DNA from 3 places in the Leeia sp. genome. Region 1 is predicted to be linked to each of the others. Evidence: predicted binding sites of a transcription regulator. Region 1 holds the regulator's gene; each other region holds the start of a gene.
The links. The regulator HrcA, encoded in region 1, represses chaperone genes, less so after heat shock. The targets are predictions, from matches to a motif close to ATTAGCACTCGNNNNNNNCGAGTGCTAAT.
Positions count from the first base shown of each region.

Region 2: the regulator HrcA is predicted to act here: its motif matches at 2,278-2,306, upstream of rpoH (RNA polymerase sigma factor RpoH).
Region 3: the regulator HrcA is predicted to act here: its motif matches at 4,634-4,662, upstream of ACE3O2_RS09605 (co-chaperone GroES).

Region 1 is NZ_JAYREC010000004.1:107,220-117,632, forward strand. Features, by position in the region: gene ACE3O2_RS11425 (LysR substrate-binding domain-containing protein) at 1-888, opposite strand, end outside; gene ACE3O2_RS11430 (CTP synthase) at 1,005-1,700, shown strand; gene ACE3O2_RS11435 (DMT family transporter) at 1,740-2,609, shown strand; gene ACE3O2_RS11440 (antibiotic biosynthesis monooxygenase) at 2,620-2,985, shown strand; gene hemH (ferrochelatase) at 2,990-4,084, opposite strand; gene hrcA (heat-inducible transcriptional repressor HrcA) at 4,129-5,148, opposite strand; gene ACE3O2_RS11455 (NAD kinase) at 5,247-6,122, shown strand; gene recN (DNA repair protein RecN) at 6,133-7,791, shown strand; gene ACE3O2_RS11465 (substrate-binding periplasmic protein) at 7,845-8,648, opposite strand; gene ACE3O2_RS11470 (hypothetical protein) at 8,686-9,366, shown strand; gene ACE3O2_RS11475 (alpha/beta fold hydrolase) at 9,349-10,257, opposite strand; gene dnaE (DNA polymerase III subunit alpha) at 10,340-10,413, shown strand, end outside.
Region 2 is NZ_JAYREC010000003.1:128,202-138,614, reverse strand. Features, by position in the region: gene ACE3O2_RS09515 (UvrD-helicase domain-containing protein) at 1-436, shown strand, start outside; gene ACE3O2_RS09510 (hypothetical protein) at 556-1,209, shown strand; gene rpoH (RNA polymerase sigma factor RpoH) at 1,381-2,241, opposite strand; gene ACE3O2_RS09500 (YfhL family 4Fe-4S dicluster ferredoxin) at 2,392-2,640, opposite strand; gene rsmD (16S rRNA (guanine(966)-N(2))-methyltransferase RsmD) at 2,692-3,243, opposite strand; gene ftsY (signal recognition particle-docking protein FtsY) at 3,354-4,433, shown strand; gene ftsE (cell division ATP-binding protein FtsE) at 4,438-5,097, shown strand; gene ftsX (permease-like cell division protein FtsX) at 5,094-5,993, shown strand; gene ACE3O2_RS09475 (YicC/YloC family endoribonuclease) at 6,018-6,887, opposite strand; gene ACE3O2_RS09470 (serine/threonine-protein kinase) at 7,052-8,008, shown strand; gene ACE3O2_RS09465 (PP2C family serine/threonine-protein phosphatase) at 8,014-8,934, shown strand; gene rph (ribonuclease PH) at 8,950-9,666, shown strand; gene ACE3O2_RS09455 (MaoC family dehydratase) at 9,690-10,112, opposite strand.
Region 3 is NZ_JAYREC010000003.1:154,653-165,065, reverse strand. Features, by position in the region: gene ACE3O2_RS09620 (MacB family efflux pump subunit) at 1-1,164, opposite strand, end outside; gene macA (macrolide transporter subunit MacA) at 1,161-2,297, opposite strand; gene groL (chaperonin GroEL) at 2,555-4,198, opposite strand; gene ACE3O2_RS09605 (co-chaperone GroES) at 4,253-4,543, opposite strand; gene ACE3O2_RS09600 (adenosylmethionine--8-amino-7-oxononanoate transaminase) at 4,848-6,209, shown strand; gene ACE3O2_RS09595 (SPOR domain-containing protein) at 6,258-6,974, shown strand; gene ACE3O2_RS09590 (thiol:disulfide interchange protein DsbA/DsbL) at 7,048-7,677, shown strand; gene ACE3O2_RS09585 (GGDEF domain-containing protein) at 7,813-9,054, opposite strand; gene ACE3O2_RS09580 (inositol monophosphatase) at 9,088-9,888, opposite strand; gene ACE3O2_RS09575 (16S rRNA (uracil(1498)-N(3))-methyltransferase) at 10,020-10,413, shown strand, end outside.

The DNA of each region.
Region 1 (10,413 bases):
CCGAACCTCCTGCAGAAAGTCCTGCACAAAGGGCTCATCTGCCTGCGCCGCCCGGGTGGCTGCAAACAGGTCGCAACGCAAGCCTTCAGCCGTAATGCGCCGGGTTTCCACGTAGCCCTTGCCCGCATAGTCACTGACACTCCAGGCGGGCAGCGCCGCCACACCCTGTCGCAATGCCACCAGCTGGATGATGGCTGCCGTCAGCTCCACCGTACGACGTCGCACCTCAATCCCGGCCGGGCGCAGCACCTTGTGTACCAGATCCAGCCGATGGTCGGGCAGCGGGTAGCTGATCAGGGTTTCGCCGATAAAGTCCTGCGGTTCCAGTACCGCCCGCTGCAGCAAGGGATGCGCCTTGGGCAGTACCGCAACAATCTCAAAGGAAAACAAGGGGTGCAGCACCACATCCTGCGGCTGGATCGGCTCAGACAGGATGACCAGGTCCGCCTTGTGTTCGCGCAGCAGGGCCACCGGCTCCGCCTGCCAACCCAGCAGGAAATCCAGTGACACATCAGGCCAACGCTCGCGGAATCCCTCGTTGGCGGGCAGCAGCCAGTCAAATGAGGAATGACAGGCCACACTGATGCGCAGTTGCCCAGCCTCCGCACGGACAATCCTTTGCAGGTCCTGCTCCGCCTCGGCCTGTGCCTGCTGCATTTGTCTGGCCAGCTGCAACAGTCGTTGCCCCGCGGGAGAAAACCGGGGTGGCGCCGATTTGCGGGCAAACAGGGCACAGCCGTAATGCGCCTCCAGCGCCTTGATCTGATAAGAAATGGCGGACTGGGTCAGGTGCAGTTCCCGTGCGGTGTCGGTCAGGCTGCCAGTACGCGCCAGCGTCAGCAAAGTGCGCAAGTGGCGCAGCTCGAGTGGGGATTGAGCCATGTTCATGAATAGAATTTATGCAGTGTAACAGTATATTCCGTTTGCTCCGGTGCGCCCAGCCCGCCAGAATTCATCCCTGCGACGTCGCCAACCCCTTGAACAAGACCAGACAGGAAATCCCCATGAAAACGCTGAGGGTTGCCCTTGTAGGCGACTATTCACCAGACATCACGGCCCATCAGGCCATCCCCGTGGCCTTGCAGCTGGCCGCGGAGGCCAGTGGCCACGACATTCAGTCGCACTGGCTGACTACCGATGAGATTGATCACCCCGCGCTGTTCAATGATTTTCATGGTATCTGGTGCGTGCCCGGCAGCCCCTATCGCAGTGAAGCGGGTGCCTTGCTGGCCATCCGCACCGCCAGAGAACAGCACATCCCGTTTCTGGGCAGCTGTGGCGGCTTCCAGCACGCCTTGCTGGAGTACGCACGCCATGTGCTGGGCTGGGCCGAGGCGACCCATGCCGAGATCGACCCGGATTCGCCCCACGCGGTCATCAGCCGCCTCAGCTGTAGCCTGATTGATGTCAAAGCTGGCATCATGCTGTCAGAAAACAGCCAGCTGGCCCGACTATACGGTCGCACCCGGATTGAAGAAGGCTTCCGCTGCAATTATGGGCCGAGCCCACGCCTGACCGCGCATTTGCAACAGGGCCCCTTGCGTGCCGTGGGGCACGACGATGCGGGCGAGGTACGTGCCATTGAGCTGCAGGGCCACCCCTACTTCATTGCCAGCCTGTTCCAACCTGAACGTAGCGCATTGCAAGGCATCCTGCCCCCACCTGTTGCGGGTCTGGTTCATGCCATGCAGCAACGCTGATCTACCCCGGCGGCCTGTGCCGCCGGATCATGAAAGAAAATGATGCAAACCTGGCAACTCTATTTGTCCACCATTCTGATCTGGGGCTCCACCTGGATTGCCATCACCTTCCAGCTGGGTACGGTGCCGGTCACCGTCTCGCTGGCCTGGCGCTTTGGGCTGGCCAGCCTGATGCTCTGGCTGTGGCTAGGGTGGCGCAAGTTGCCGGTCCGCTTCACGCTGCAGCAGCATGGCTGGCTGCTCCTGCTGGGCCTGTGCCAGTATGGCATCAACTATGCACTGATCTATCTGGCCGAGATGCACATCAGCTCCGGCCTGGTGGCGGTGCTGTTTACCGCCATCATTGGCGTCAATCTGCTCGGCAGCCGCGTTTTCTTCCAGATCCCCATCACCCGTCGCTCAGCAGGTGGGGCGTTACTGGGCATGCTTGGGGTAGCATTGGTCTTTCTGCCGGAGCTGCAAAGCCTGCGCGGCGACGCCAAAACCCTGCAGGGGATAGGACTGGGGCTTCTGGCGGCCTTGTTTGCCAGTGCGGGCAATCTGCTGTCGGCGCGCAATGCCCGCGACAATATGGGCGTGATGTCGGGCAACGCTGTCAGCATGGCCTATGGCGCGGGCACCATGCTACTGGTCAGCCTGCTGCAGGGGCATGTGCCCAGTATCCCGCTGACCGTACCTTATGTGTCGTCCCTGCTCTATCTGGCCTTTTTTGGCTCAGTGCTGGCTTTTGGCGCTTACTTGACGCTGATTGCGCGCATTGGTCCTGCCAAAGCCTCTTACGCCGGGGTGTTGATCCCGCTGGTGGCGCTGCTGCTGTCCACCTTTTTTGAAGACTATCAGTGGCATCTGTCTGCCTTTTTCGGCATGGCCCTGTGCCTGTCTGGCAACGTACTGATGCTGCGCAAATAAAGGAAAGTCCATGTCACACGATCCCGTCGCCCGCCTGCCTGAGCCCCCTTACTACGCGGTCATTTTCAGTTCCGTACGTCACGAGGGTGACGAAGGTTATGCCGCAATGGCCAGCCGCATGGTGGCGCTGGCCGCGCAGCAACCGGGTTATCTGGGGGTAGAGTCCGTGCGGGGCGATGACCGTTTTGGCATCACGGTGTCCTATTGGCAGGATGAAGCCAGCATCCAGGCCTGGCGAGAGCAGGCTGAGCATGTCATCGCCCGTGAGCTGGGCAAACAGAAATGGTACGAAGTGATGGCCACCCGGGTGTGCAAGGTGGAACGGGCCTATGGCTTCGCCCGCCAAGCCGATGGGGTGCTGGCGCCCCTTCGCTGAACGCTCAGGCCTCGGCGCCTGCCGCCTTGGCCTGTAGCCGCCGCTGCTCCAGCACGGCGGGATCGGGTTTGGCCAGATCCCAGCCTTGCATGTGGCGCTCAGCCAGACCGGCCAGCGCCGCAATAAAAGGCGCGTCCTCATTCAGGCACGGGATGTAGCGGAATTCGCCGCCCCCCGCTGACAGGAAAGTGGCCTTGCCTTCCATGGCAATTTCTTCCAGGGTTTCCAGGCAGTCCGCCACAAAGCCAGGGCAGATCACATCCAGCTTGCCGACCTTGGCCTTGCCCAGCTTCTTCAGGCTATCGACCACGTAGGGCTTTAGCCACTCTGCCTTGCCAAAGCGGGACTGGAAAGCCACCGTCACCTGCTCGGTGGGCAAACCCAGCGCTTCACGCAACAACCGCCCGGTCTTGAGGCATTCGCAATGGTAGGGATCGCCCTTGTCCAGCGTGAAACGCGGCACACCATGGAAACTCAGCAGCAGGTGGTCACCCCGCCCATTCAACGCCCAATGCCGCCGTATCTTGTCTGCCAGCGCCTCGATATAGGCAGGTTCATCATGAAAATGCTTGATCACCCGCAGCTCAGGCGGGTTGCGCATGCCTTGCAAGGCACGGAACACTTCGTCCATGGCAGACCCCACACTGCTCGCCGCGTATTGCGGGTACATGGGCAGCAGCAGGATGCGGTCACAGCCCTTGCCCTTCATCTCGGCCAGGACATCGGCCACCGCCGGCTTGCCATAGCGCATGGCCCAGCCCACCATCACATGATCTCCCAGCCGGTCACCCAGCAAGCCTTTCAGCAACTTGGCCTGCTTCTCGGTGTGCAGCTTCAGGGGTGAGCCTTCCGGGGTCCAGATGGTGGCGTACTTCTCCGCCGATTTGCGTGGGCGGAATGGCAGAATGAAGGCGTTGAGGATCAACCACCAGACCGGGCGTGGAATCTCGATGACCCGACGATCCGACAAGAATTGCCGCAAATAGGGACGCAACGCCTTGGGCGTGGGGGCCTCCGGCGTACCCAGGTTCACCAGCAACACCCCGACACGGGCAGCGTGCTGGTGCTGAAAGGCAGGTTCGGCGATCGGGTAGGACATGGTCACTTTCAGTAAGGGGACAACTCAGGCTGTCGCAAGCGCACTCAGCCTGACAGGGCATTGGATAACAGCTTGGCGGTGACGTCCACGATCGGGATCACCCGCTCATAAGCCATGCGGGTCGGCCCGATCACACCGAGGGTGCCGACCACTTCACCATCAATCTCATAGGGTGACGCCACCACCGAGCAATCGTCCAGTGGCAACAGGCCGGACTCACCGCCGATGAAAATCTGCACGCCTTGCGCCCGCTGGCTAACATCCAGCAATTGCAGCAAGACGGTCTTTTGTTCAAACACCTGGAACAGACGGCGCATCTGCTCCAGATTGCCGCCCAAGTCGGAACTGGACAGCAGATTACCTTCTCCAGACAGCACAACCTCTTCCTCTTCCTCCGCCAGCGCAGCCTCGCCCACTGCCAATGCCGTACTCATCAATGCGGTCATATCACTTTGCAACTGCTGCAGCTCCTGCTGCAAGCGGGCACGCATCACCAGAAAGGTACAGCCAGCATAGTGCTGATTAAGGAAATTGGCGGCCTCGGTCAATTCAGCCGCCGAGTAGTCGCGGTCGGTTTGCAGAAAGCGATTCTGTACGCTGCCATCGGTGGCGACGAGGATCAGCAGCACCCGCTGCGGGCTCATTCGCAGGAATTCAATATGGCGAATCGCGAGATTCTTGCGCTTGGGGGTCACCACCACACCCGCAAAGCGGGTCAATTCCGACAGCAACTGCGAGGTGGTATTCATCAGGCGCTGCGGGCTATCCGGGTGCAGTTGCGATGCCAGTTGCTGGCGCAATACCTCGCCGGACTCCGAGCTGACCGTCATCAGGGTGTCCACAAAATAGCGGTAGCCCAATGTCGTGGGTATCCTGCCTGCCGAGGTATGCGGGCTGGCAATGAAGCCCAGCTCCTCCAGCTGTGCCATGACATTGCGCACTGACGCCGGGCTGAGATCCAGCCCGGACAGCTGCAGCAAGGTGCGTGAGCCCACCGGCTGACCGTCAGCAATATAACGTTCAACCAGGGTCTTCAGCAGCAATTGGGCACGTGGATTCAGCATGCTTTCTATTTACCACAAACTTCGGGCCGTGGTCACCCCCGCCCGGGCGACCATGACAAGCGCTGGTCGCCCTCCCCGGCTTGTGCTTTAATGCCGGCATGAACAAACTGTTCCCGCGCATTGCCATCATTGGACGCCGCCGCACACCGGATGTTCTGGTGTCGGTCCTGCAATTGGCCGAATTCCTGCGCGAGCAAGGTCTGGCCGTCTATCTGGATGGTGAAGCCGTCCCCACCGGCCACGCGCACGACTTTCCACTGCTGAAGCGGGATGCCATCGGCAGCCAGGTAGACCTGGCAATAGTGATTGGTGGCGATGGTACCCTGCTGGGTATCGCCCGCCTGCTGGCAGGATATGAAGTACCCATCATTGGCGTCAACCAGGGCCGGCTCGGCTTCATGACCGACGTTCCGCTGGACCGCATGCTCTCTGTGATTCAGGGCATGCTGGAAGGCCGCTTTGTACCCGAAGAGCGCATGCTGCTGGAAACCACCGTGATGCGTGATGGTGCCGTCATCGCCAGCGGCAGCGCCTTCAACGATGTGGTGTTCAGTCGTGGCGCACTTGGCGCCATGATCGAGTTTGAGATCTTCATCGACAACCAGTTTGTCTACAGCCAGCGCTCCGATGGCTTGATTGTGTCGACACCGACCGGGTCCACCGCCTATGCACTGGCCGCTGGCGGCCCCATACTGCACCCTTCTGTACCTGCGCTGGCACTGGTGCCGATTTGCCCGCAATCCATGAGTAACCGACCGATCGCCGTGAGCGACCGGGCCGAGATTGAGTTTGTGCTGCTGCGGGGCTTTGAGAGCCGGGTCCATTTCGATGGCCAGTTCCATGTTGACCTGCAGGAAACCGACCGGGTCTTGATCCGCCGCTCGGAACGCGCCCTGACCCTGCTGCACCCGCTGGGCTACAACTACTACGATGTCTTGCGCCAGAAGCTGCACTGGGGCGAACAACTGCTCTGAGCCTGTATTCATGCTGACCCTGCTGACCATCCGTGACTTTGTGATTGTCGACCAGCTGGAACTGACCTTCTCCAGCGGTTTTACCGTGCTCACCGGGGAAACGGGGGCCGGCAAATCGCTGCTGATTGATGCGCTAGGGTTGTTGCTGGGCGGCCGCGCGGACAGTACGCTGGTACGGCAGGGTTGTGACAAGGCTGACCTGAGCGCCGAGTTTGACCTCAGCCAGCTGCCGGAAGTCCAGACTTGGCTGGCATCTCAGGAATTGGCAAACGAGCCCGGAGAGCCGTTGTTGCTGCGTCGCACGCTGGACAGACAAGGTAAAAGTCGCGCGTTTATCAACGGTATCAGCGCCACCGTGCAGCAACTGCGCGAGCTGGGCGAACAGCTGATCGACATTCACGGTCAGCACGCCCATCAATCGCTGCTACGGGCCGATGCCCAACGTAGCCTGCTGGATGCATACGCGGGTGCAGAGGCCCAGTTGCAGGCCGTACGTGCCGCCTGGCAACAGTGGCAGCAAGCCCTGCAAACCCTGCAGGATGCCGAGCGGCAACAAGCCGAGCGAGAGCAAGCCTTGTCCCGGCTGGACTGGCAGATTCAGGAATTAAGCCCGGTGGCCTTGCCCCCGGACGCCTGGCAGCAATTGCTGCAAGATCACGCCCGGCTCAGCCACGCCGCCAGCCTGCTGGAGGGCGCACAAAATGGCGTGGCACTGCTGATGGAGAGTGAGCAGGCCATGCTGCCCCCCCTGCACCATCTGGCCGGGCACATCCGAGAGCTGGCAAAGATTGACCCCACCCTGATGGAAGCGGCTGACCTGCTGGACAGTGCCACCATCCAGTTGCAGGAAGCCGCTTACAGCCTGCGCCATTACGGTAACCGAACCGATCTGGACCCCGCCGAACTGGCGGCGCTGGATCAGCAGCTGGCCAATCTGTACGCAACCGCACGCAAACTGAAGCTGGAGCCTGCCGAATTGCATGCTGCCTTGCTCAGCGCGCAGCAGCAACGCCTGAAACTGCTCAGTCTGTCGGACCAGGACGGGTTGCGGCAGCGCGTGCAGGAGGCCGAGCGAGACTACCAGCAGCACGCTGCACAATTGCGCCGCATGCGGGAGCAAGCGGCTGAGCAACTGGGACTCGCCGTCAGTGATACGCTGGCGCAATTGGCCATGGCCAGCAGTCGCTTCAGTGTTGCGCTACAAGCGCTGACCACGCCTGGCGCATCTGGCACGGAGAGCGTCGAATACCGCATCAGCCACCACGATGCGCCCGCACAGTCGCTAGCGCGCATAGCTTCAGGCGGCGAGCTCTCCCGCGTCAGCCTTGCCATTCAGGTGGCGATGACCACCGTCGCGGCCGTACCGACCCTGATTTTCGACGAAGTGGATGTCGGCATTGGCGGGCGGGTTGCCGATATTGTGGGCCGTTTGCTGCGCCAGCTGGGTGAACGCCATCAGGTGCTGTCCATTACCCACCTGCCGCAGGTCGCCGCGTGCGGGCATCAACACTGGCAGGTCAGTAAAGGGCTGGAGTCCGGCGTGCTGCGCAGCCGGATTACAGTGCTGGACGGGCAGACGCGCACGGAAGAAATCGCCCGCATGCTGGGTGGCGCGCAGATTACGGACACCACACGCCAGCACGCCCAGGAATTGCTGGCTCAGCCCTGAAGGCGTATACGCTTGCCTTTGCTCAGGGCTAGACACCATACCGCCACAGGGGGTTAATCCAGATATGCAGGTAACAGGGTTCGGGTTTTGGCATCCCGGATTCCTGACAGTCGCTGCCAGAAACGTTCCATCAGCTCCGGCTTGCGAGCTGCAAACGCTTTGCTGAACACCGTGAAGTAAGACTTTCCACTCAGGAGTACCGGCAATTTTTCCGCTGAGGGAAAACGGCGCTCTGACAGCAGATAATCCCCCATCACTTCCTGTGCGGCAACCAGCTGCACCCGTCCAAGCGCCAGTTTGCCAAAGTTTTGCGTGGTTTCCTTGGCCTCATCCACCGTGGCGCCCAATTGTTTCAACATATCCACCACCGAGTAGCCGGTATTGGCCCCTACCGGCCCGGTCAGATTGAGAAACTGTTTGCCGTCCCACTGCACCGCGCTGCCTTTTTGACGATACAAGGCATAAGAGAGGTAGCCGATGCGTCGGCTGTCATCCAGCTGGCCTGCTTTATTCAGCGGGTATGCATAGTCTCGGGCGCGCTCCTCGCTATAGGACAGCATGAGGATGGCGTCTATCCGTCCCTCTTTCAGGTCCAGCAATAAACGCTTGCTGGGCAGACGTTGCCAGCTGAGGGTCACCCCGATATCCGCCGCAACCGTATTGGCCAGCTCTACCGCAATGCCGGGCGGGGACGACAAGGCTGAGCCCGACCCCACCATGTACGGGCTGTTATCGACATCATTGATGGCAATGCGGATCTCTTCTGCATGGATGTGCAAGCTGCTGAACAGCAGCACAAGCAGCAGCAGATAGCTCCTGCGGGCCTTTGTCTTGACTTGTTGGTTGAGCTTGACCATAGTTTACTGTAGTACACCTTGGACACGTTGCCAGCCCATGCCCATTACAGCTGCTGCCGATCTGCAAAGCGGTCCCGAGGCGCTCCCCGCCTACCTGAAGCTGCTGCGCCAGCGCGGGGCCAGCACGGCCAGCATCAACCAGCGCAAGCACTTCCTGCGTTACCTGCTGCTGGCACTGGATCAGGTCCGCGAGGATAGCGTGGCCTACCGTCATGCCGTGGATCAGGTGCTGGCCAAAATGGCGAGCGACGAATCCCGCCCTTTCCTGGTGTCTGTCGCCCGTGAGTTTTTTCCATTCTGGATGGGCGATCTGGAAACGGTGATGGCGCTGGCCGCCGGTGATGGTTTTGCCTTGCAGCCGATCCTGCTGCAATCCAGTGGCAGCCTGATCCAGTTGTTTGAGGCGATGGACAGCGATGGCTGGGAGGTCCGCGAGATTCCCAGCCTGGCGCAGTATCTGGCCGATACCACCCCGCCCGGTGACGAGGAGCAGGTTCTGGACCTGCGGGACCGTTTTCTGCGCGCACTGCACTTCATCCTGCAGCACCAGCCTGTGAATCCGGCCACCTACCGGGCCGGCGTCAATGCCATGTTGTTGCTGATGCCCCGTGCCCAGACCCAGCGTTCCTTCCTGAACCTGATTCGGGAATACTTCCCGTACTGGATGGATAATGCGCCGGGCGGAGACAGCCCCGACGCCTCAGCCCCCTCGGCTTGACCCCAGGAAAGACTGCAACGCCATTGCCACTTGCTGTGGCTGCTCCCAGTGCAGCATATGTCCAGCGTGCTGGATTTCCACACACTGCAACTGCGGCACATGGCGGCAGCGGTGAGCAAATGCTGCGTCATCCTCTTTCAGGAAATCAAACACCCAGCGATCACTGCCGTACAGCCACAGTACCGGCGCTTGAGTATTGCGCCAGCAGGCCTCGGCTTCAGCCAGCCGGTATAGCACCGGGTTGACCAGTCGATGGGCTGGATCAGCCAGCAAGGCATACGCTCCATCAGCCGTGGACTCACCCAGTTCGGACGCCAGATAGGCCGCCTGCGCCTCAGCCAGGCGGGGATGCTGTTTCTGCAGCTTCTTGACCAGCGCCTCCAGATCCACCATCGGGTGATGTACCGGCGGTGCACGCAAACCCTCCAGCCATTGCTGCAGTCGTTTCGGGGCCTGGGTGGGGTCGCTGTCCGGCAGGCCAAACCCCTCCAGCGAAATCAGCTGGCTCACCCGCTCCGGTCGAACGCCGGCATACAGCCCGGCCACCATACCGCCCATGCTGTGCCCCAGCAACACGACTGGCTGGTTCGGGCTATACTCGGCCAGTAGCGCATCCAGATCGGCCAGATAATCGGGGAAAAAGTAGCTGCGCAGGCTGCGTCCACTGCGGCCAAAGCCACGCCAGTCCAGCGCCAGCCAGCTGTAACGCTGGAACAGATCGTCCGGCAGGGCATCGACCAGGAACTGAAAGGTCGCGGCCGCATCCATCCAGCCATGCAGCATCACCGCCAAGGGTTTGTCGTTGCCACCCCAGCGGCGCAAGGTCAGCGGCAAGCCCGCCCCCTCAAACGTCGCACAATGTGGCACACGCCGTAGAGAATAAGTGTCCATGGTTGGCATGGTAAGCAGGATGTTGCTACGCAGCAAGCGGCATGGCTGCCGGCCCGGCATGGTTTCGGGGTAAAATGCCGCGATGACTACTCCGCATTTCGTGCATCTGCGCATGCACACCGAATTTTCCGTCAGTGACGGCATTGTCCGCATTGA
Region 2 (10,413 bases), on a different contig from region 1:
CAGTCTCTCCGCCCACGATGGTATCGGTGAAGAGCGCCGCCTGATGTATGTGGCGATTACCCGTGCCCGCAAACGGCTATACCTGACGCTGGCGACGCAGCGTCAGCTGTACGGCCAGACCCGCTACAATCTGGCAAGCCGCTTCCTGCGCGAGATACCTGAGCCGCTGACGCAGTGGCTGAACCGTCGCCCGCCCAGCAGTGCAAACCATGGAGGCTACGCAGCACCCCGCGTGCAAACCGGCGCTGCCGTGTATGCGGGTACGCAAGACCTGCAAGGCTTTCGCATTGGTCAGAGTGTGAAGCACGGCCGCTTTGGCCAAGGGGTGATCGTGGCAGCTGAAGGCTCGGGTGACGACGCACGGGTTCAGGTCAACTTCCCGGAGGCGGGCGTAAAATGGCTGTTGCTCAGCTATGCTCGGCTGGAAGCCTGCTGAGCGTGTTTTATCAAGGTTAAAATCGTTCAACTCAGTTGGTTAACAAGGCCGGCGGTTTACCTATGCTTTGGCCTTGCAGCCCGCTGGTTAACTCATGCGTTGGGAATTTCGGAGGTTGAATGCCAGAGTACAAGGACATTGTCGCCATACTAGCGACTCTCGTAGCTTCATTCGTTGGTGCTTGGGTGGCGTTCTCCTTGGAAAGTCAGCGGCGCGATCGTGAAACTCGAGATCGCAACGTCGGGGCTGGTAGCCGGGCTCTGTACACGATATTCAATCTCTGGAACACGCTTGAGCAATACCGTAAAGAAGCCCTTGAGCCTTGCCGCGGTCGCGCCGACGCTTGGCTCAACCTCGCTGCACATCCAGCTCTTTCCGTGGGTGAGCACCGGTTCCAGGCGAGCGATCTTCAGTTTTTACTGCAGAGCGACCATGCACAGACGTATGCAGGTCTTTTTCTTGAGGAGCAGCGATTTGCGCTTGCGATTCAGTTAATTCGCATACGCTCAGAGCTTGTACTGAACGAAGTCTTTCCCAAGATGGCTGCTGCGGGCTTCCCTGTGGGAAGGAAAGTCGCACAGGACGATATTGAGCAAGTCCTTGGAATCGACCTCACTCACAAGCTCAAAGAGATAACAGCGTCCATCTACAAAAATGTTGATGAAGATCTTTTGTCACTGGTTGCACGGCATGACGAATTGCGCTCGGCGATCAAGAAGCTCTACCCTAACCAGAAGGTTATTCAGGTTGTGTTTTCCTTGCCGCAGACATAGCGCTTAACTGGGCGCGCTACCGGAGTAGCTGCGCCATATTCCTTTTACCACCTTTCATACCGGCTTTGTAGTTCCTTGCTGCCGTGCTCGGTTAACTTCATCGTTAACATCGGTGGGGCGAAAAGCTAGGCATTAGGCAGGGCGTTTTTTTTATGGGCGAAACCAGATGGCTTAGTCCACCAGCGCGATCAGCTGCTGTCGCATTTTCTGCAGGGCTTTTTGCTCGATCTGGCGAATTCGCTCGGCGGAAACGCCATACTCGGCGGCCAGCTCGTGCAGGGTGGCGCCGCTGTCATCGCTCAGCCAGCGTGATTCCACAATGTGGCGGCTGCGTGCGTCCAAGGTGTCCAGCGCCGCAATCAGGCCTTCGCCGTGCAGGTGGGCGATGGCTTGCTGCTCCAGCCGGGCGGTGGGTTCGTTGCGGGTATCGGCCAGGTAGGCAATCGGAGCCTGCTGGGCGTTGTCGTCATCCGCTTCGGTAGGCTCCAGCGAAATATCCTGACCGGACAGACGGGTGTCCATCTCCATCACGTCGGATGCCTTCACCCCCAGCTGCTCGGCGATATCCTGCGCCTCACGCTCGTTCAGGGCGCTGAAGCCGGATTTCATGCTGCGCAGGTTGAAGAACAGCTTGCGCTGGGATTTGGTGGTCGCCACCCGGACCAGACGCCAGTTCTTCAGGATGAACTCGTGAATCTCGGCCTTGATCCAGTGCACGGCAAAGGAGAACAGACGCACGCCCCGGCTGGGGTCAAAGCGCTTGACCGCCTTCATCAGGCCGATATTGCCTTCCTGGATCAGGTCGGCCTGCTGCAAGCCGTAACCGGCATAGCTGCGGGCGATGGACACCACCACCCGCAGGTGCGACAGCACCAGCTGGCGGGCAGCCTCCACATCGTTGTGGCGGTGCAGGCGCTCAGCCAGCGCCTGTTCCTCTTCCTGCGTCAGCAGGGGGAACTGGTTGACGCTGTGAATGTAGCTCTCCAGATTCCCCGTCGAAACGGTTAGCGGGATGACCGCAGTGGACGTCATGGATGTCTGCCTTTCTGCTTTCGGGTCTGACAAAATATTAGCACTCGGGCAATGAGAGTGCCAATCCTGTCAAAAGTTCAACCCCCGTAGGGGAACCTGGAGACAGGATGGCGACTGCAACAACAACGGTTTTGAATCAGGCGGCAAGGCTCAGGCAGCTTGCAGCTTCTCGTATTTGACCAGCAGCACTTCCCGGGTCTCGACGTTGTCCGGGTCGTGCGGAATACAGTCTACCGGGCAGACTTCCTGGCACTGCGGCGTATCGTAGTGCCCCACGCACTCGGTGCAGCGGTTCGGGTCGATCTCATAGATTTCCGGGCCCTGCGAAATGGCCTGATTCGGGCACTCCGGCTCACAGACATCGCAGTTGATGCATTCATCCGTGATCATTAAAGACATAGTAATTTCCTCAACTATTCAGTTCGATTCTGGCACGGCCTGCCGCGTCAATCAAGCGGGCTGGTCGGACCGTTGCAGCAAGGCATAGCTGACCCGTCCTGCCTTGCCTTGCCGCTGTATGGTCCATTCGGCAGGCAGCTCGGGCAAATGTTCACCTTCGATATACAGCCGCCCTTCCGGCTTCAGCCGCGCAGCCGCCAGGGGCAGCACAGCGGGCAGCAGGTTGGCGGCAAACGGAGGGTCCGCAAAAATCACATCAAACTGCTCGCTGGACTGGCGCAACCATTGCAGAGCATCACCCGGCACAATGTCGATCTGCTGTGCCTGCAGCAACTGGCGATTCTGCTTCAGTTGCCGTACCACGCTGTGGCTCAATTCCAGCGCCACCACCCGTGCAGCATGGCGGGATGCCGCCTCAAAAGACAATGCACCGCTGCCGGCAAACAAATCCAGGCAACTTTGTCCGTGCAGGTCTTGTCCCAGCCAGTTGAAAACGGTTTCCCGCACCCGGTCTGAAGTCGGGCGCAGGCCGTCACCGTCCGGAAAGCTGAGCAGGCGGCGGCGCCATTGCCCGCCGATGATGCGTACCTGATTGCGTAACATGCGATGTGCAGTCCGGGCGCGATGAAGTAGCGCGCCGGGGCCGGGCTCCCGTACAATACGTCATTTGCATGCCCGAACGGTCGGGCGGCAAATTGATCTAATAAAACAGGATATTATACCCCGATTGCGTGTCATCCGTTAAGCAGGATCAAACAGACGCCGGTCGCCACGTATCGGGACAGAAAGCCACGATGTTCAGTTTCTTCAAAAAAGACAAGCCCGCAGCCGATCCCGCCGTCAGCCAGCCTGAGGCCCCCGCGACCGAAGATGTCCCCAAACTGGGTTGGGCGGCCCGGCTGAAGCAGGGGCTGACCAAAACCCGTCAGCAATTCACCAAGCAGCTGGCGGGCCTGTTTGGTGGCGGCCAGATTGACGAAGACCTGTATGAAGAGCTGGAAACCGTCTTGCTGACCGCCGACATGGGCGTGGATGCCACCCAGACCCTGCTCAAGACCGTGCGTGACCGGGCGACTCTGCGTGAGTTGAAAGACCCGCGCGCGTTGAAGCAGGAGCTGCAGGAGGCGTTGACCGAGCTGGTGCTGCCGCTGGAGCGCCCGCTGGACATTTCGACCCACCATCCTTACGTGATCATGATGGTGGGGGTGAATGGTGCCGGCAAGACCACCTCGATCGGTAAGTTGACTCATTATTTCCAGTCCCAGGGCAAGTCGGTGCTGCTGGCCGCGGGTGATACCTTCCGCGCTGCAGCCCGCGAGCAGTTGATGGCTTGGGGCGAGCGCAATGGCGTCACGGTGATCGCGCAGGACGGTGGTGACCCGGCTGCGGTGGCGTTTGACGCCATCAATGCCGCCAAGGCGCGCAATATTGATGTGGTACTGGTGGATACCGCCGGGCGCTTGCCGACCCAGCTGCACCTGATGGAAGAGATCAAGAAGGTGAAGCGGGTGGTCACCAAGGCCGAAGGCAGCGCGCCGCATGAAGTGCTGCTGGTGCTGGATGCCAATACCGGGCAAAACGCGGTCGCGCAGGTCAAGGCGTTTGACGATGCGCTGGGGGTAACCGGCCTGATCCTGACCAAGCTGGATGGTACCGCCAAGGGCGGCGTGATTGCCGCGATTGCCCGTAGCCGCCCGGTGCCGTTGCGCTTTATCGGGGTTGGCGAGCAGCGCGACGACCTGCGCCCTTTTGTGGCCGCCGACTTTATCAACGCCCTGTTCGACGACGAGTAAGCCCATGTCGTTCATCAAGCTGAGCCAGGTCAACAAGCGCTATCCGGATGGTCATCAGGCACTGAGCAATGTCAGCTGCGAGGTGGCGGCGGGTGAAATGGTGTTCCTGACCGGCCATTCCGGGGCTGGCAAGAGTACCCTGCTCAAGCTGCTGGCCGCCATTGAGCGGCCCACTTCGGGTAGCGTGCTGGTAGGCGGGCAGAATCTGGCGGCGCTCAAGCCGTTCGCCATCCCTATCCTGCGGCGCAATCTGGGTCTGGTGTTTCAGGACCACAAGCTGTTGTTTGACCGTAGCGTGTTTGATAACGCCATGCTGCCCTTGTCCATCATTGGCTACCCGCCGAAAGAAGCCGCCAAGCGGGTGCGGGCCGCGCTGGACAAGGTGGGCCTGCTGAGCAAGGAAAAAGCGTTGCCGATTACCTTATCCGGCGGCGAGCAGCAGCGGCTGTGCATTGCGCGGGCGGTGGTCAACCGTCCCAGCATCCTGCTGGCCGATGAGCCGACCGGCAACCTGGATGCTCAGTACGCCGAAGACATCATGCAGCTGTTTACCACCTTCAATCAGGTCGGCACCACCGTGTTGATCTCTACCCATGACGAAGCGGTACTGTCCCGCTACGCCAACCGACGCCTGCACCTGGAGCAGGGGAGGCTGGTGGCATGAAGGCATGGTGGTGGGCACATCGCAAGGCGCTGTTCAGTGGCCTGCGCAATCTGCTGAGGCAACCGTTTGCCCTGCTGCTGACATTGAGCATGATCGGGGTAGCACTGGCCCTGCCGACGCTGCTGTGGGTCATGCTCAGCAATGGTGAGCGGGTAGTGGCCCGCTTGCCGGTGCAACCGCAGCTGACCCTGTTTCTCAAGCCGGAAGTCAGTGCGGATGCGGCCAGGCAGCTGCAGAAGCAGATTGAGGCCAGCGGCGGTGTCAAGGTGCAATGGATCGGACGCGATGCCGCGTTCAAGGATCTGATCGGCCGCGCCAACCTGGCTGAGCTGGGCGATGCCTTGCCGGACAATCCCTTGCCGGACGCACTGGTGTTGCAGTTTGCCGATCCAGCGGCACCGGCTCAGCAGCAGGCGCAGTGGGCGGCACGCCCGGAGGTGGCCGAGGTGGTGCATGATGCCGCCTGGGTGGAACGGCTGGTGGCGATTACCCAGCTGGGGCGCAGCCTGATCGGCTGGTTGAGTGCGCTGCTGGCGATCGGCCTGCTGGTGGTGATGGGCAATACCGTGCGGCTGCAGATCCTGTTACGGCGGGACGAGATTGAAGTCAGTCGCCTGATCGGTGCCACCCGCGCCTTTATCCGGCGGCCTTTCCTGTACTTTGCCGGGCTGCAAGGCATGCTGGGCGGTGCCACCGCCTGGGGAATTACCGCGCTGGCCACCTGGCAGCTGTCAGCGCCGGTGCTGCATCTGGCGCGCCTGTACGGTACCGAGCTGACCCTGGCCTACCTGCCGTGGTGGCAAGGGCTATTGCTGATGGCTGCAGCCGGGGTACTGGCCTGGCTGGGGGCCTGGGTGGCGGTGACCCGCCACCTGCTGCAACTGGACCATCGCTGAACCGAGGCGCCGCAATGTCGGCGCTTACTCGATGTTCTGCACCTGCTCGCGCATCTGTTCGACCAGCACTTTCATGTCCACCGAGGTCTGGGTCAGCTCCAGCGAAGCCGCCTTGGAGCCGAGGGTATTCGCCTCGCGCTGCAGTTCCTGCATCATGAAATCCAGCCGCTTGCCGACCACGCCACCTTGCTTGAGGATGCGGCGCACTTCGCTGCAGTGTGCGCCCAGGCGTGACAATTCTTCGTCCACATCAATCTTCTGCGCGAACAGCGCCAGCTCCTGCTGGATGCGCTGATCGTCCGCCTGGCCGAAGACTTCCTGCAGGCGCTCCACCAGCTTCTGTTGATAAGCCTGGACCAGCTGCGGCATCTTCGGGCGAGTGGCTTGTGCCAGCGCTTCGATGCCTTCCAGCCGTTCACGCAGCACGTCCGCCAGCTTGGCACCTTCCCGCTTACGAGAAGCGACAAAGTCCTGCAGCGCCTGCTGCATGGCTTGCTGCAAGGTACGGCTCAGCCGCTCGTTATCGACCTCGGTAGCGGCCATGACGCCGGGCCAGCGCAGGATATCGGAGACCGACAGGCCGCGCGCGCCCCCAGCCTGTGCCAGCACGCGTTGCTCGGCGGCCAGCAGGGCGCTCACCATGCGGTCGTTGACCTCCAGCGCGGCTTGGGCATCAGGTCGGGCGGTGAGGTTGATACGGCATTCCACCTTGCCCCGGCTGATGGCGCCGGACAGCGCTTCCCGCAACAGCGGCTCGAAGGCGCGCAGCTCTTCCGGCATGCGGAACACGGCATCGAGGAATCGGTTATTGACCGCCCGCAATTCCAGCGTCATCATGCCCAGATCGGTCTCTGCGGTCACGGACGCGTAACCCGTCATGCTGGCGATCATCATGCTTCCTTTCTGCTATACCGGAGTGTGTGGCTCCGGCTTTACAAGGGGTTGGCGAACTAAGACAATGCGACAGTCATGCCGGGAGTGGCGGAGCCCTCCTGTTTGCAGCTGCCATACCGTCCGGTAACCGGACCGGTCACCGAACACGAATCTGGTTAGAGGGCATGGGGCAACAAACCAATCAACCGCTGCCGCGCGGTTATCAGCTGCTGAATTATACCATCGTGAAGCCCCTCAGCTCGGGCGGCTTCAGTATTGTCTATCTGGCGCACGATGAGAGTGACCAGCCGGTCGCCATCAAGGAGTATCTGCCCAGCTCGCTGGTGCTGCGCACTTCGGGCGATGTGGTGGAACCCTCCAATGCCGATTACCTGCCCACCTTCCGCTATGGCCTGAAGTGCTTCTTTGAGGAAGGCAAGGCGCTGGCGGGTATTCAACACCCGAATGTGGTGCGCGTGCTCAATTTCTTCCGCGCCAACGAAACCGTCTACATGGTGATGAACTATGAGCGCGGCCGCACCCTGCAACGGGAAATCCAGCTGCGGCCCGGTCCGGTCAAGGAAAGCATGATCCGGCTGGTGTTTGGCCAGCTACTCAACGGGCTGCGCGACGTGCATTTGCACAAGCTGCTGCACCTCGATATCAAGCCCGCCAATATCTATATCCGGCAGGATGGTACGCCAGTACTACTGGATTTTGGCTCCGCCCGCCAGACGCTGACGGACAACAATCCACGGCTGTCGCCCATGTTCACCCCGGGTTTTGCGCCACCGGAGCAATACCGCGACCGAGATAACCTTGGGCCGTGGAGCGATGTCTATGCGGTGGGTGCCAGCATTTTTGCCTGTATGGCCAAGCACGCGCCTCAACCCGGTGACGCGCGGGTGATCGAGGATAAATACCGCCCGGTCAGCCAGAACAAGGTCTGGCGGGAAATGTACTCACCGCAGCTGCTGGAGCTGGTGGACTGGTGTTTGCAGCGGGATTTCATGGACCGGCCGCAGTCGGTCCTGCAATTACAAAAAGAATTGTTGCGCACGGATTATCAGGTGCCTCAGGTCAGCATGTTCAAGCGGGTCAAGGAATTCCTGCAGCGTGACTTGATCAGCCGCAAGGACTGAACAGGATGAAATTCTCGATTTATCAGGAAAGCCGCCGCGGCGGCCGCAAATACAATCAGGACCGCATGGGCTATAGCTACAGCCGCGACTCGCTGCTGCTGGTGGTGGCTGATGGCATGGGGGGGCACCTGCAGGGCGAAATCGCGGCGCAGATTGCGGTGGAGCTGATGGTCAACCGCTTTGAGGAGCAGGCCAAACCAGTGGTGCGTGAGCCTGCGGCCTTTTTGTACGAGACCATACACCAGGCGCACGACGCCATTCTGGGCTATGCCAGCAAGAACCAGCTGCTGGAAACGCCGCGCACCACGGTGGTGGCCTGTATCGTGCAGGACAATATGGCCTACTGGGCGCATGTGGGTGACTCACGGCTGTATTTTTTCCACAATAGCGAGCTGGTGGCGCTGACCCAGGACCACTCCCGGGTCAAACAACTGGTGCAGATGGGCAAGATTACCGAGCGTGAGGCGGAAACCCATCCGGACAAGAACAAGATCTACAACTGCCTGGGCAGCATGCTGCCGCCTGAGGTGGAGCTGGCGCCGCGTCGCCCTGTCGCCAATGGCGACACCATTCTGCTGTGTACCGATGGCGTGTGGGGCGCGCTGGATTCCCATGACATGGTGCAATACCTGACCCATTATCCGGTGCTGTACGCGCTGCCACAGTTGATGGACCGGGCTGAATTCAACGGCGGCAAGCACGCCGATAACCTGACCGCGCTGGGCATCACCTGGCTGGAGGAAGAGGATGGCACCATTGCCACCGCCACCTCCACCCTGAAGATGAACCCCGATGTGGTCACCACCCAGATGGATACCCTGCGGGTTTCGGATGATGTGAAGGCCAGCGGCGAGGTCAGCGATGACGACATCGAGCGCGCCATTGCTGAAATCCAGAACGCCATCCGCAAATTTGCCAAACCCTGATTGTTGAAAGCTGCCATGCGCCCATCGCAACGTGAACCGGGGCAGCTGCGCCCGGTACGTCTGACCCGTCATTACACCCGCCACGCCGAAGGCAGTGTGCTGGTGGAGTTTGGCGATACCCAGGTGATCTGCACCGCCAGTGTTGAGTCCGGTGTGCCCGGTTTCCTCAAGGGCAAAGGGCAGGGCTGGCTGACGGCAGAATACGGCATGCTGCCGCGCTCGACGGGTAGTCGCATGAAGCGCGAAGCCGCGCAAGGCAAGCAAAGCGGCCGTACCCAGGAGATCCAGCGTCTGATTGGCCGTAGCCTGCGCGCGGTGGTGGACCTGGGCGCACTGGGCGAGCGACAGGTGCTGGTCGACTGCGACGTGATCCAGGCCGATGGTGGCACCCGGACCGCCAGCATTACCGGTGCTTTTGTGGCGGTGCACGACGCCTTGTCCCTGCTGGTGCAGCGTGGCGAGCTGCCCGCCTTGCCGATTCGTGACCATGTGGCCGCGGTTTCGGTCGGTATCTGGCAGGGCTTGCCGGTGCTGGATCTGGATTACCCGGAAGATTCCGACTGCGAAACCGACATGAATGTGGTGATGACCGGCGCAGGGCGCTTCATTGAGGTGCAGGGCACCGCCGAAGGCGTGGCGTTTGACCGTACAGAAATGAATCAGATGCTGGACTTGGCCAGCGCAGGCATTGCTCGCCTGATTGAGCTGCAGAAAGCCGCGCTGGCAGGCTGAGCCCACCAAGCGCTGCGTCTTGCTTAGCTGCGGGCCGGGGCCAGCACCACGGCCTCACCTTCCAGCACCACCGTGTCGCCCACGCGGCAAGTGGTGCTCAGCGTCACTTTCTTCTTGGCCGGGTCCAGCGAGGTGACTTCCACTCGTGCCACCACGGTATCGCCCGGGCGTACCGGTGCGCGGAATTTCAGCGACTGACTCAGGTAAATGGTGCCCGGACCTGGCAGGCGGGTACCCAATACCGCAGACACCAGACCGGCTGACAGCATGCCGTGAGCAATGCGACCTTTGAACAGCGTGCCTTCTGCGTACTGCTGGTTCAGATGTGCCGGATTGGTATCACCGGTGACACCGGCAAACAGCACGATGTCTGCTTCAGTGACCGTACGGCCGATCTCGGCGGCGAGACCGATATTCAAATCTTCAAATGCATACGATTGCTGCATGACCGTTCCTTGCGATTCAGCGGGAAGCTGCATTTTGCGGTGCAGCATGACGGCTTGGCAAGGGGGCACCTTGCAGGAATTTGCATGTTACGTTAACGTAAACGTAAATATGTGATGCTGTAAATTATTCAAGCGCTTGCTTTGTGAATTAAAATGCGCTAAAACAGCAAACTATGACGGCTGCTCAAACGTTTGTTTAAAACGGCAGGGCAGAATGCTTACCGGCAGGCGGCAAGCCTGCTAGACTTGATGGATTAACGTCGTCATGCCGCAGTGCGGCATGACAGTGCGCAGCGGCGGG
Region 3 (10,413 bases), on a different contig from region 1:
AAAAGGCAGGCCGCTGGCGATGGTCTTGCCTTTCACACGGAAGTACTGCGCGCTGACCCCACTGACTTCGATGCTGGCATCCAGATTCCCTACCCTCCCACGCACTCCGGTGCCGGTAATAGGCGTCACACTGTCCACGTAGGGTTCATTGGCGAGGGCGGTCAGATCGCCCGCCTGCAGGCTGCGGATGCTATTGGCCTTGTCGTCTCCCCAGTCGCTGCCACGGCCGACGTCGATGGTGTTGGTGCCGTAGGAGCGCAGGTCAGTCAGGATGTAATTCTGGGCGGCATCGCCAATGGTGATGATCGACACCACCGAGGTGATGCCGATGATGATGCCCAGCATGGTCAGCAAGGTACGCAGGCGGTTGGCCAGCATGGCATGCAGTGCCATCTTGAAGGCTTCGGCCAATTGTCCCAGCATGGCCAGCGGGTTACGCTGCATGGGCTGATGCGGGATGGTTGCTGGTGGGGTGGCATCCTGATGCTGGTCACGCAGAATACGGCCATCATGAATTTCAATGATGCGGCGCGCACGGGCTGCCACCTGCGGGTCATGGGTGACCAGGATCACGGTATGGCCTGCGGCATTCAGCTCCTGCAGGATGCGCATCACCTCCTCGCCGCTGCGGCTGTCCAGCGCGCCGGTCGGCTCATCGGCGAGGATGATGTCGCCGCCATTCATCAGTGCACGGGCAATGGAGACACGCTGCTGCTGACCGCCAGACAACTGGCTGGGCCGGTTGTGCAGCTTGTCGCCCAAGCCCAGCCGCTGCAGCAGTTGGGAGGCACGCTCGCGGCGGGCCTCCAGCGGCAGGCCCGCGTAGACGGCAGGCATCGCCACATTGTCGAGCGCGCTCAAGTGGGGTAACAGGTGGTAGCGCTGGAAAATGAAGCCGAAGTGTTCCCGCCGCAAACGAGCCAGGGCATCCGGTTCGAAGCGGGCGGTATCCTCGCCATTGATCTGATAGTTGCCGCTGCTGGCCTGATCCAGACAGCCGAGGATGTTCATCAGCGTGGATTTGCCGGAGCCTGAGCTGCCGATGATGGCGACCATTTCGCCAGCATGGATGTCCAGCGAGACGCGGTCCAGTACGGTGACGTCCTGTTCGCCAGCCGGGAACCGGCGGCTGACCTCGCGCAGCGAGAGCAGCGGCTGACTCATGGCGCCACGCTCGCGGCCCCTTCGCCGCCGCCTGTAATCACCAGTTCGCCCGCTTTCAGGCCAGATAATACTTGCGCCCGGGTATTGGTCTGCATGCCGAGGCGGACCCAGCGGGTTTGCACCTGATGCTGGGCACTCAGCACTTTGACGGCATGCAGCCCCTTGGCATTACGGGCCCCCAGTGCGGACAGCGGGATGTTCAGCACTTGCTTGGCAGACGCGAGCAACAGGTTGACTTCAGCCGTCATGTCTACTTTGAGCTTGCCTTGCGGATTGGGCACCTCGAACAGGGCGCGGTAAAACACCGCGTTATTGATCCGCTCCGGCATCGGCAATACGGTACGCAGCTTGCCCCAGTAGCGTTGCTGCGGCGCACCCAGCACCGTGAAGTAGACCGGCATGCCGGGCGTCAGCCGCATCACGTCAGCTTCGGAAACCTGCGCCTTCACGGTCATCTCGCGCAAGTCTGCCAGCCGCAGGATTACCGGTGCTTGCTGGCTGGCAATCACGGTCTGGCCCTGCTGGGTGACGATTTCCACCACCTCGCCACTAATAGGGGCGGTGATGCGGGTATAACCCAGTGTTGTACGGTTACGATCGATATTGATCTGGGCGTTGCGAATCTGCGCTTTCAGCGCTTCGGTATCGGCCTCACCCTGGCGGACCTGGGCTTCGGCGGCTTCCAACTCCTTGCGTGCCGTCGCTTCGGTTTGCCACAGACCCTGTTGCCGTTGCAACTCTTTGCGGGCCAGCTGCAGCCCGATTTGCCGGCTGTTCAGCTGGGCTTGCAGCACATCACGCTGTGCCAGTGCCGACTTGAGGTCACTCTCGACCAGCTGGGGATCAATCTCCGCCAGCACTTGCCCCTGCTGTACTTTGCTGCCGGCATCGACCCACAGTTTGCGTAACTGACCGGAAGCCTGTGCACCCACATCCACCTGGTAACGCGCCTGCAACGTGCCCGTGGCCAGAACCGCCTGCTCCAGGTCGCCGCGTACCACTGGTGCCGTCAGGTATTCCTGCGGTGGCTCATAGGTCCATTGCCGATAGCCGTATACGCCCCCGAGCAAGATGATCGTGACGATCAATGCACGCTTCCAATACCGGGTAAACAGCTTGCTGAGTCTGGACATGGGTGAATCAAAACCGGGTTAGCACCAGCCTAGGCTGGATCAAGTGCGTGCAGTATGCCAAAAGTGCCCTTAGGCTGCCCTAAAAAAATACGCCTGCCATGCTGTAGATCGGCTCATGAGCGTGACAGCGTGTCTGAGATAAGCTTTTATTGGGCGGGTGGATGTACACAGAGGGGCTGGTGTTTCCACCAGCCCCTCTGTGTGGACTGCCCACTTACGGTGAGCAGTCGGGTCGATCCGGTAACAGGATCAGCAGATTACATCATGCCGTCCATGCCACCCATGCCGCCCATGCCACCCGGCATGCCGCCAGCCGGCTTGTCTTCCGGCAGCTCAGCTACCATGGCGTCGGTGGTCAGCATCAGACCAGCCACAGAAGCAGCGAACTGCAGTGCGGAGCGGGTGACCTTGGTCGGATCCAGCACGCCCATTTCCACCATGTCGCCGTATTCGCTGGAACCGGCGTTGTAACCGAAGTTACCCTTGCCTTCCAGCACCTTGGCGATCACCACGCTCGGCTCGTCGCCGGCGTTGGAAACGATCTGGCGCAGCGGGGCTTCGATCGCCTTCAGCACGATCTTCACACCGGCTTCCTGGTCACCGTTGATGGTTTCCACTTTGCCCAGGTTGGCGCGGGCACGCAGCAGGGCCACACCACCGCCCGGCACGATGCCTTCTTCCACTGCAGCGCGGGTGGCGTGCAGCGCGTCTTCCACGCGAGCCTTCTTTTCCTTCATTTCGACTTCGGTGGCTGCGCCAACCTTGATCACGGCCACGCCACCGGCCAGCTTGGCCTTGCGTTCCTGCAGCTTTTCGCGGTCGTAGTCGCTGGTGGCTTCTTCGATCTGGCGATCGATTTGACCCACGCGAGCCTGAATGGCATCAGCCTGGCCAATACCGTCGATCACGGTAGTCAGTTCCTTGCCCACTTCCACGCGCTTGGCTTGACCCAGCTCAGCCAGGGTTGCCTTTTCCAGCGACAGGCCCACTTCTTCAGCGATCACGGTGCCACCGGTCAGGATGGCGATGTCTTCCAGCATGGCCTTGCGGCGGTCGCCGAAGCCTGGGGCCTTGACAGCCACCACCTTCAGGATGCCGCGCATGGTGTTCACCACCAGCGTGGCCAAGGCTTCACCTTCCACGTCTTCAGCGATGATCAGCAGCGGACGGCCGGACTTGGCCACTTGCTCCAGCAGCGGCAGCAGGTCACGGATGTTGCTGATCTTCTTGTCGAACAGCAGGATGAACGGGTTGTCCAGCGCTGCGATCTGCTTTTCCGGGTTGTTGATGAAGTACGGGGACAGGTAGCCGCGGTCGAACTGCATGCCTTCCACCACGTCCAGCTCGTTGTCCAGGCTCTTGCCGTCTTCAACGGTGATCACGCCTTCCTTGCCCACTTTGTCCATCGCGTCGGCGATGATCTTGCCGATCGATTCGTCGCTGTTGGCGGAAATGGAACCCACCTGGGCGATTTCCTTGGAGGTGGTGGTCGGCTTGCTGATGCCTTTCAGTTGTTCAACCAGGGCAGCCACAGCCTTGTCGATACCGCGCTTCAGGTCCATCGGGTTCATGCCGGCGGCCACGTACTTCATGCCTTCCTGCACGATGGCTTGTGCCAGCACGGTAGCGGTGGTGGTACCGTCACCGGCCACGTCGGAGGTCTTGGAAGCCACTTCCTTGACCATTTGGGCGCCCATGTTTTCGAACTTGTCCTTCAGTTCGATTTCCTTGGCCACCGACACACCGTCCTTGGTGATGGTCGGGGCGCCGAAGGAGCGGTCCAGCACCACATTGCGGCCCTTCGGACCCAGGGTCACCTTGACGGCGTCGGCCAGAACGTTGACACCCACCACCATCTTGGCACGGGCTTCGTCGTGGAACTTAACTTGTTTTGCAGCCATGTTCGTTTCTCTCCGGATTGGAATGAGTTATGAGACGTTGCGGTTGCGGGAGGCTTAGCCTTCCACCACGCCCATCACGTCTTCTTCGCGCATCACCAGCAGTTCTTCGCCGTCCACTTTCACGGACTGGCCGCTGTACTTGCCAAAGATCACCTTATCGCCCACCTTCAGGCTCATCGGACGCACGGAACCGTTGTCCTGGATCTTGCCTGCGCCAACGGCTTCCACCAGACCCATGTCTGGCTTTTCGGCAGCATTGCCCGGCAGAACGATGCCGGAAGCGGTTTTTTCTTCGGCTTCCAGACGCTTGACGATCACACGGTCGTGCAACGGACGAATTTTCATAATCCAACTCTCCTGATTCACAAAAAACGAGACGGTCTACCGCTCGTTACAGAAAGATGCGGGTCCTGAGTGCCTGATACGCAAACACGTTTTGGCACTCCCCCGTGGCGAGTGCTAATGGTATGGGCGGCTTTTACCCTTTTCAAGAGGGCGGCTGTGAGATTTTTATCACAGGCGAGCCGCCACCCCATGCCCCGACATTGGCTGAATCCGCACTGAATGCCACAGGGCATCCCGACAGGGGGGGCAGAGGGGCATGCTACAATCCAGCCCCATGATGAACAGGTGTGCAGGGCAGGGTGTAATGAACAATCAGGCATGGCTGCAGCGCAGCCTGCAGGCGGTGTGGCACCCCTGCACCCAGATGAAGCGGCATGAAACCTTCCCGCTGGTGCCGGTGGCGCGGGCGCAGGGCGCGTGGCTGTATGACTTTGACGGCAAGCGCTATCTGGATGGCGTATCCAGCTGGTGGGTCAACCTGTTCGGGCATGGTCATCCGGCAATCAATGCCGCGCTGAAAGACCAGCTGGACCAGCTGGAGCATGTGATGCTGGCCGGGTTTACCCATGCCCCGGTGATCGAGCTCTCCGAGCGCCTGTCTGCCTTGACCGGTGGCGTATTGGGCCACGCCTTCTATGGCTCGGATGGTGCCTCGGCGACCGAGATGGCGTTGAAGAAGAGCTTTCATTACTGGCGCAATGTCGGTCAGCCGGAGAAAACTCGCTTCCTGCATCTGACGGACAGCTACCATGGTGAAACGCTGGGCGCGCTGGCGGTCACCGACGTGGCGCTGTTTCGCGATACCTATGCCCCGTTGCTGCGTGCCGGTGTCGCCATGCCGTCACCGGACCGGCGGCTGGCCTCGCCGGGAGAAGCTCCGGAGACCGTTGCCGCGCGGGCCATCCGGGCGATGGCGGACTATCTGGCTCTGCACCACAGTCAGGTGGCGGCTGTGATTGTCGAGCCGCTGGTGCAGGGGGCGGCCGGCATGGCGATGTATGGGCCGTGGTACTTGCAGCAGTTGCGCCGCTTGTGCGATCAGTATCAGGTCCATCTGATTGCCGATGAAATCGCGGTAGGCTGTGGCCGCACCGGCACCTTCTTCGCGTGTGAGCAGGCGGGCATCTGGCCGGACCTGCTGTTGCTGTCCAAAGGCATTACGGGAGGCTATTTGCCGCTGTCGGTGGTGCTGAGTCGGGACACGATCTATCAGGCGTTTTACCATGATGATGTCAGTCGGGGCTTCCTGCATTCGCACTCCTACACCGGCAATCCGCTGGCGTGCCGGGCCGCGCTGGCGACGCTGTCCCTGTTTGAGCAGCAGGATGTGTTTGCGCAAAATCGCCTGCTGGCGGCCCGCATTAACCATTTGGCGGAGCCCATTCGTGCCTTGCCCTTTGTGCGGCAATTCCGTCAGGCGGGGGAGACGGGGGGCGGCATGATCTGGGCCTTTGAGGTGGAGGACGCGCCGACCGGTTTTGCCCAGCTGCTGTTTGCGGCGGCACTCAAGCGTGAACTTTTGCTGCGCCCGATGGGACCAACGGTTTACTGGATGCCCCCTTATGTGCTGACGGATGAGGAGGCCGAGCACCTGGTGGCGGCGACCCATGATGCACTGCTGGAGGTGATGGGGGCCCCATGCGGCGTGCGCATGAAAACGGTATAATCGCCCAGCGTGCGGACTGTCCGCGCTAACCGGCCAACTGGAGGATCAATGAGCCGAGACCACAAGAATACCCCGCGTGCTCGTCCGTCCGGCAGCAATCGCCAAGGGGGCAGCAGCCTGTTTTCCGGGATTGTCATTGGCTTGTTCCTGGGGATTGGCATTTCCCTGGCCGGGGTTTATCTGGTCAACCGCAAGTTGCTGGGCAGTCAAGGTTCCAGCCTGCAGGTAGGGGCGTCTGCCGTACCGGATGGCTTGCCCAAGCCAGAAGCCAATGGTGTGGCTGTGGCCGACCCGAATGCGCCCAAGCCGGCCAGCAAGCCGGACTTTGAATTCTTTGAAATTTTGCCGGGGACCGAACAAGGTGCCTCCACGCCTGCTGGCAAGCCGGCGGATACTAAACCGGCAGACGCCAAGCCTGCAGACAGCAAGCCCGCTGACAGCAAACCGGCAGATGCGAAACCCGCGGATGCCAAGCCTGCTGAGGCTGGCGATGCCAAACCGGCTGAAGAGAAACCGGCTGACGCCAAGCCCGCGCGCGCCTTGTTGCAAGCGGGCTCGTTCCAGGATGAGTCTGACGCGGAGAGCCTGCGCGCCCGCCTGGCGCTGCTGGGGCTGGATGCCTCGGTCCGCAGCAAGGATATTCCCGGCAAGGGGGTATGGCATCGCGTGATGGTGGGACCGCTGAACAAGCAGGAAGACATTGACCGGGTCAAGGCTACCTTGCAGCAAAACGGGATTACCCCAACGGTCTTGCCGTTGAAGTAAGGGTACCTGGCCGGTGGGACAAGGTCCGGATCGGCTGAGCGAGACGTGAACTGAAACCAAGAGGATGAGCGTGATGAAAGCAGGATGGAAATGGTTGCTGGCTACCGTGGCACTGGCAGGCAGTCTGGTGGCCCAGGCGGCGCAGCCGTGGATCAATATGCCGAACCCGATGCCGGTGCAGGCTCCCAAGGGCAAGGTGGAAGTGATTGAATTCTTCTGGCTGGGTTGCCCGCACTGCTACCATCTGGAGCCAAAACTCAATGCCTGGCTGAAGACGCTGCCGGCCGATGTACAGTTCCGCCGGGTACATGCGGCCTGGAATGCGGGCATGCAGAAGCACGCCCAGCTGTATGCGACCATTGAAGCGCTGAAGATGCCGCAACTGGTTGGCCCTGCGTTTGACGCCATTCACAAGCAAGAGCTTGAGCTGCGTGATGCTGACGTGGTGAAAGACTGGGCCGGTAAGCAAAAGGTAAATGGCAAGCCGCTCAACGCCGCTACCTTCATGGGGGTGTACAACTCCTTCGGCGTTCAGACTTACGCCAACCGTGCACCCAAAGTCACCCAGGACTACGGTATCTCGGGTGTGCCAACCTTTGTGGTGCAAGGCAAGTTCATGACCTCGGTGACCGATGCCGGCGGTGAAGACCAGCTGTTTGCTGTGTTGAACCAGCTGATTGCGCAGTCACGCAAGGCACCGTGATGTTGAAAGGGAACCGGCATTGCCGGTTCCCTTCGTTTTGCCTGTGTGCAGGTGAATGAGCAGGGCCTTTCGGGTGGGCCCGGCTTAACCCCATACCTGAGGCGCGTGTACCTGTGCGATGCCACCCGCGCTTCCCTATCCCTCGATGTTTCCTGATGCGGCAAGCTCTACCATGACGCGGTTACGCCCCAATTCCTTGGCGTGATACATGGCTTTGTCGGCGCGGGAAAGCAGGCTGTCCAGACTGTCTCCTTGCTGTATCCGGGCAACGCCGAAACTGGCGGTGAGGCGCAAGGCTTTGCCATCCGGTAACGGGCAGGGGTGTTGGTGCAGGTGTTGCCGCAGCCGCTCGGCCAGTTGCTGAGCCTGCTCGACGTCGGTGTGCTCCAGCAGCAGGACGAACTCTTCGCCACCCAGTCGGGCCAGCAAGTCAGGCATGCGCAAGCCCTCTCGCAGCAGACCGGCTGCATGCTGCAGGGCCAGATCCCCCGCGGCATGGCCATGGCGGTCGTTGATCCGTTTGAAATGATCCAGATCGAGCATGAGCACGCAGAGTGGATGGCCCTGACGCTGCGCCTGCTGCAGGCGCAGGGCACCTTGCTCAAAGAAGTGGCGGCGGGTCAGCAGGCCGGTCAGCGCATCCGTAGTGGCTTGCTGGCGAAGCTCCTCTTCCAGTCTGCGCTGCTCGCTGACATCCAGGTACACATGCACATGACGGTCGCCAATGGCACGATAGTGAAACTGGATGTCCCGATACTCGCCATTCTTGCAACGTACCCGCCATTCCTGCGGCGCCATGTCGATATTGTACAGGCGCGCTTCCGCGATGGCGGTTTCCCAGGCGGCACGCGCGGTATTGCGGTACGCTACGTCCGGATAGCAATGTTGCCACCACTCATCCAGTGTGGGCAGATCGGCATCGGTATAGCCGAACAGCTCCACAAACTTGCGGTTGAGCAGCAGGGTCTGAAAGTTTTCCCGATCCACCTCCAGCCCCACCGGGAGCCAGTTGAGGATTTCCAGCCAATGCGCATCGGCCAAGTCGGTCGGTGGGGACTGCAAATCGCTGATATCACTGAGCAAGGCGAGGCCGCAGCCACCGGCTTGCGGGCTGAGGCTGAGCTGCAGCCAGCGCTGGCGGGCGGTGAAAAAGCGCAAGGCATCCAGTGCGACACCCTGGCTCAGGGCCTGCGACAGGATCACCAGATGGCGGGGGCTCAATTGCTGGGAGAGGGGTTCTGCGGTAGCAAATTCGGGCAGCAGCTGTTGCGCCGCTTTATTCAGTTGAGTGCATCGCAACTCACCCAGCGTATTGACACACAGCCAGAGCGCCGGGGTCGGTAAAGGGGCTACTGCGCGCCACAGCGGTGATGGCATCGACAGTTCCCCTCCTTGAATAGCGGCAGCGGGTCAGCGATTGGCCCAGACCCATTTCTGCCAGGTTTCAAACAGGCCAGGATCCAGTGCAGCAACCGCAGAACGGGTCCAGACCACATCTTGCCAGAACTGTGGTGATTGCAGGGTAGACATGCAGCCGCCTGCTTCTTGCAGGATCAATGCGCCTGCCGCGTAGTCCCACAGCTTCTGACCGCCATGTAAATATAGATCAAAGCGGCCTGCTGCGACATAACACCAGTCCAGGGTAGAGGCCCCCAGATTGCGCTGGCTGCCATAGGGGGCCACGCTCATCAGGCGGGCTGGCAGCTTGCCGGAGAGCCACTTGATCTCTACACCTGCGATGGCATCACACATGCGCGGTACATGGCGCTTCAGCGGCAGCGGCTGGCCGTTGAGCCAGGCCCCTTTGCCGGCCACCGCGCTGAATAGTTCATTGCTGACCGGATTGTAAATCACCCCCAGCACGCTGCGACCATGCTGCATCAAGGCGACCGAGGTGGCGAAGTAGGGCAGGCCGTGGATGAAGTTGGTGGTACCGTCGATCGGGTCCAGACACCACAGGCCAGAGTCGCCGGCCTGCCACAAGCGTTGCTGCTCTTCCTTGCTCATCTCCTCGCCCATCACCGGGAAGTGGATGATGCGGGTCAGCCCTTCAATCAGCGCAGACTGGGTCGCCAGATCAGCTTCTGTGAGCAAGCTGCCATCGACCTTGCGGGCATATTGCCCGCTGAGGAAGCGCGGCATGATCTCACGGTGCGCAACGGTGCGAACCAGGTCACACACCGCAGGAAGATAGCGTTCCGGGTCAAGCATGGCTGGCTTTCTGCGCGGTAACGGCCAAGGGGTGGAAGGACGGCGGCGGGAGGGTGGACAACAGCATGGTTCAGGCCAGACTCAGTATTGGCTTATACTGCCAGTCTTCCTGTCTTTACGCAATTTCAGCGATGCCTCGATTCTATTGCCCTCAACCGCTGCAGCCGGGTCAGCTGCTGCGTTTGCCGGAGACGGTGCACCGGCATGTTCAGGTGCTGCGCCTGCAGCCCCAGGACAGTTTGACCTTGTTCAACGGTGAGGGTGGCGAGTACCACGCTACCTTGACGCAGATGACGAACAAGTGGAGCGAGGTGCTGCTGGGCGCGCATGACCCGGTGGAACGGGAGTCGCCGCTGCAGCTGAAGCTGGTGCAAGGGGTGTCCAGTGGGGACCGCATGGATTACACCCTGCAGAAGGCGGTTGAGCTGGGGGTGGCGGAGATTCAGCCGGTGCTGACCCGTCGCGGCATCGTCAAACTGCCGCCCGAGCGCTGGGCGAAAAAGCAGGCGCATTGGCAGGGGGTGG